Regions from separate parts of the Methylobacterium sp. ME121 genome, predicted to be linked through region 2. Evidence: predicted binding sites of a transcription regulator. Region 2 holds the regulator's gene; the other holds the start of a gene.
The links. Region 2 encodes LexA, which represses DNA repair genes until DNA is damaged. Its sites were predicted from a motif close to TGTTCNNNNTGTGTTCNG; they were not measured.
Positions count from the first base shown of each region.

Region 1: ME121_RS10025 (type IA DNA topoisomerase) is a predicted target of LexA. The motif match lies at 1,262-1,279, and genes of this name have one in related genera.

Region 1 is NZ_BBUX01000011.1:1,472-3,924, forward strand. Features, by position in the region: gene ME121_RS10020 (monovalent cation:proton antiporter-2 (CPA2) family protein) at 1-846, shown strand, start outside; gene ME121_RS10025 (type IA DNA topoisomerase) at 1,317-2,453, shown strand, end outside.
Region 2 is NZ_BBUX01000010.1:50,125-52,577, reverse strand. Features, by position in the region: partial or broken gene ME121_RS09630 (ComEC/Rec2 family competence protein) at 1-1,126, shown strand, start outside; gene lexA (transcriptional repressor LexA) at 1,120-1,848, opposite strand; gene ME121_RS09620 (hypothetical protein) at 2,098-2,453, shown strand, end outside.

The DNA.
Region 1 (2,453 bases), on a different contig from region 2:
GCCTACATGGCCGTGAAGGGCCTGCTCATCTACGGCGTGGCCCGGATTCTGCGCGCCTCCCATGCCGAGTCGCTGGAGCGCGCGGCCCTCATGGCGCAGGGCGGCGAGTTCGCCTTCGTGCTGTACGCGGCCGCCGCGAGCGCCGGCATCATCGACGGCACGACCAACGCCGTCCTGACAGCCACCATCATCCTGTCGATGGCGATCACGCCGCTGATGGTCGTCGCCTTCGACCGTCTCGGCCCCAAGGCCGCCCTGTCCACCGACGGCGTCGAGGCGCCCGAGGATCTCGTGGGCAGCGCCCTCATCGTCGGGTTCGGTCGCTTCGGTCAGATCGCCAGTCAGCCGCTGATCGCGCAGGGCTGCTCCGTCTCGATCATCGACACGAACCCGGGCAACATCCGTCTCGCCGAGGGCTTCGGCTTCAAGGTCTATTACGGCGACGGCACGCGCCTCGACATCCTCCACGCGGCCGGTGCCGCGACGGCGCGGGCGATCCTGATCTGCGTCGACGACACCGCCATGGCCAGGCGCGTCGCGGAGATCGCCAAGGCGGAATTCCCCCTGGTACCCGTGCTGGCGCGCGCCCGCGATCGGGAACACGCCGTCGAACTGATCCAGGCCGGCGTGGCCTACCAGATCCGGGAGACTGTCGCCTCGGCCCTGCTCCTCGGCGAGCAGGCCCTCCTGACGACCGGCGCCGACCCGGAAGCGGCCAGCGCGATCATGGAAGAGGTCCGGCGCCGCGACGCGGAGCGTCTCGATCTTCAGGTCGTCGGCGGGCTCTATGCCGGCCGGGAGCTCATTCACGGCAACAAGACCGTCTCGGCGCACGGCGCCGGCTAGTGGGCGACCGGGTCTCGGTTCCACGCCAGCAGGATGCCGGCCCGTCCCGGCAGGTCTTAGGGGCGGGAAGACCGTGTCGCGCAGCCGGGCGTTCGGAGCCTTCGGGGCGCCGAACGCCCGGCCGTCGATGGCGCGGCGCACGCAGGCGAAGATCCGGCGACACGGCATGCCCGGTGCACCCGGCGGCCTCGCCCGGCTCGGACACGACCGCGCCCGGAGGGAGCCACCGCGCGCCACGCTCCTCCGTCCGACGGGCTGCGAAGGCAGAGCCTCCAGGCGTCCGCGACGGTCTCGACCGATCCGATGCGTCGGCTCGGCGAACGGAGCTCTCGTGACCGGCGCCGCAGGCGCCCCCGCGGTGCCGCGGCCTCGGCTAACCCTCGATCGATGGCGCCGGTTGCAAGCGGCACCCGTCTGGAACAAAATGGGAACCACCGCCCGGTGCGGCGACAGTCCTATCGGTCAGCGACATGCCACCTCCGAGCTCCGGTCGCACGCTGTTCTTCTTCGAGAAGCCCTCGGCGATGCGCCAGCTGCAGCGCTTCTTCCGCTCGCCGAGCACGGTCTGCGTGGCCGCGGAGGGACACCTGCTGTCGGCCGAGGAGCCGGGCAGCATCCGGCCCGAGTGGAAGCCCTGGCGCTTCGACGTCCTCCCGATCGTCCTCGCCACGATCCCGGTCGGCTACGGGACGAACCGGTCCGGCCAGTCGCACGAGTCGAAGATCGCCGCGATCCGGCAGGCGCTGACCGGCGTCGAGCGCGTGATTATCGCCACCGATCCCGGTCGTGAGGGCTCGATGATCGCCTGGGAAGTGCTCGAGCATCTCGGCTGGCACGGGCGTGTCGACCGGCTCAAGCTCGGCGCGCTCGACGAAGTGTCGATCCGACGCGCCTTCGCGGCCCTGGCCAAGGATCCCGACTCGGGCGAGCGGGACTACGCCGCCTACCTCGAGGCGCTCTGCCGGCAGTACGAGGACTATCATCTCGGCCTGAACGGCACGCGGGCGATCTCGCTGCGCCTGCGCCCGCCCGCCTTCCGGGAGCCGTGGCGCTTCGGCGGCGTGCAGACGCCCACCCTCGCCATCCTGACGGATTTGGAGGAGCGGATCCGGTCCTTCGTGCCGCAGGACTTCTTCAAGGTCGCGGTGCACCTGGCCACCCGCTCGGGCGCGGAACTCACCCTCTGGCACGCCCCGAAGGAGCGGATCTTCGACGCGGCGATCGCCGAGACGATCCGGTCCGCCGCGGCGACGTGGTCGGGCCCTCTGGCGGTCGCGCACAAAGATGTCCGGCGAGCACCGCCCCGGCTGTTCTCGAAGGATACCCTGGCGCGGCGCTGCGCCAAGCGGTTCGGCTGGGACCCGCAGCACACGGCCGGCGTCGCCCAGGACCTCTACGATCAGGGGTACCTCAGCTACCCGCGCACGGAGTCCGAGCACCTGCCGGAGGGCCAGGCCGGCGATGCCGCCGCGGTCATCGCGGCCGTCACGACCGTCCTGACCGATCTGAACGCGGTGGTTCCGCGAGACGCTGCGCCGCTGATCCGTCGCGGTCTCAAGGGCCACTACGTCGCGGATCCGGGCGAGCACCACGCCATCGTGCCCCTG
Region 2 (2,453 bases):
GGGCCTGCTCGGCCCGAGCTTCCAGATGTCCTTCGGCGCCGTGGCCGGGCTGATCGCCTGCGCCCGGCTGATCGACGGGCGGCTGTTCGTGCGCCCCGGGGCCGGGCGGATCGGCCGCCTCGTCGGCACCGGCCTCTCGGCGATCACCGGGACCCTGGCCACGACCCTTGTGGCGCAGGTCGCGACCGCGCCCTTCGCCACCTACCACTTCCAGACGGTTCAGCCCTTCGGCCTCGTCGGCAACGCCCTGACCCTGCCGCTCGTCTCCCTGGCGGTGATGCCCGCCGCGGTAATCGGCTGCCTCGCCTATCCCTTCGCCCTCGACCGGCCGGTCTGGTGGCTGATGGGGCAGGCGGTGGCCGGCATGCTGGCGATCTCGGACTGGATCGCCGGGTTCGAGCGGGCGAGCCTGGTGCTGCCGGCCTTCGGCGCCGCAGCGCTGACCCTGCTGACCGCGGGCCTGCTGCTGGCGACGCTGCCGGCCTCCCGCCTGCGCTGGCTCGCCGTGCCGCCGGTCCTGCTCGGCCTCGTCCTCGCGGCCCGGCCCGACCGCTACGACCTCTACGTCGACCGGCAGGGCGCGGGAGCGGCGGTGCGGGGTCCGGACGGGCGGCTCGCGGCCCTCGGAAGCCCCTCCGGCTTCGTCCTCGAGCAGTGGCTGAAGGCGGACGGTGACGGGCGGCGGCCCGCGGCGCTCATCGTCCGGTCGGGCAGCGGGCGCTGCGACCGGCTCGGCTGCACCGCCCGGCTGCCGGACGGGCGGGCGGTCGCCCTCGTCCGGGACAGGCGGGCCTTCCCGGAGGATTGCGCCCGCGCCGCGGTGCTGATCACCTTCCTCGCGGCGCCGCCGACCTGCACGGGCCCCCTGGTGATCGATCGGCAAGTCCTCGCCGCCCGCGGCGCCGTGGCCCTCCGGACCGACGGCGACGGCTTCGCCGCGCGCTTCGCCCGGGACGACGGGCGCGCCGTGCCCTGGCGGCCGGCCCCGGGACGCGATCCGGGACGCGATCCGGGACCGCCGCGGCCGGTCACCGCGGAGCCGGGCGACCGCGCCGCGGAGGACGGGGCCGCCGCGCCGGGCGGAGACCTCGCTCCCGGCGACGCGCCGGCCGAGCCGCTTCAGTAGCGGCGGACGAGGCTGACGAGGCGGCCCTGGATCCGGACCCGGTCGGGCCCGAGCACGCGGGTCTCGTAGGCCGGGTTGGCGGCCTCCAGGGCGATCGAGGAGCCGCGGCGGCGCAGGCGCTTGAGCGTCGCCTCCTCGTCGTCGATCAGCGCCACGATGATGTCGCCGGTATTGGCGGTGTCCTGCTTGCGGATGACCACGAGGTCGCCGTCCAGGATCCCGGCCTCGACCATCGAGTCGCCGCGCACCTCGAGGGCGTAGTGCTCGCCGCCGGCCACGAAGTCCGGCGACAGGGTGATGGCGTGGCTCTGGTTCTGGATCGCCGAGACGGGCGTACCGGCCGCGATCCGGCCCATGACGGGGATCGAGATGGCCCGGCCGGACTCGTCGATCATCCGCGTGCTCGCCGGGGCCGGCGGCTGCTTGGACTTGCCGCCCTCGACCACGCTCGGCGTGAAGCGGCGCGGCTCGGCGGGGGTCTGGGGCGCCGGCGCGGCCTGCGTCAGGCTCTCGGGGATGCGGATCACCTCGATGGCGCGCGCCCGATTCGGCAGGCGCCGGAGAAAGCCGCGCTCCTCCAGCGCCGTGATCAGCCGGTGGATGCCGGATTTCGACTTGAGGTCGAGGGCATCCTTCATCTCGTCGAACGACGGCGGGACGCCGCATTCCTGCATCCGGCTCTGGATGAATCGCAGGAGGTCCAGCTGCTTGCGCGTGAGCATCGACGGGGGACTCGCGGCTTGGCGGACCGCCACGTGACGGTCTCCGAAACAAATCACGAACAGGTTAAACGTTCCGCAAGTGTTCCGCAAGAGCGGCACCGCCACGCTCGGCGCGCTGCGGCGCGCCCGCGGGACAAGGCGGAGAAACGCATTGACGGCGCAAGCGGAGCCGTTTCAATGCACCGCGGTGCCCCGCCGGGCAGGCGGCGGATCCGGGGCGCGGGCTGGGACCCTCTTGGAATGACGAGGATGCGACGACCCGCGGCTCTGCTGCCCCTCGGCCTCGCCGCCCTCGGCCTCGCCGGCTGCACCACCGGGTTCTCCTACATCTCGCGGAACTACGTGGCGCTCACCCCCCAGGTCGTGACGATCGGCTGCAAGGAGCCCTACGAGGTCTACGACAACCGGCAGCTGCGCCGGATGCTGATCGTCTCCAACGCCCTGCGCGAGTACACCGGCTGCAATCTGAGCGAGGTCCGGATCGATCCGGAGCCGGACGCCACCCGGGTGAAGCGCTTCCGCACCGCCGCCCGGGCCTATCTCGACGAGACCGTGCGCGAGGATTGCCGGATCACCGGCGAGACCGTGTTCGATCCGCTGAAGAC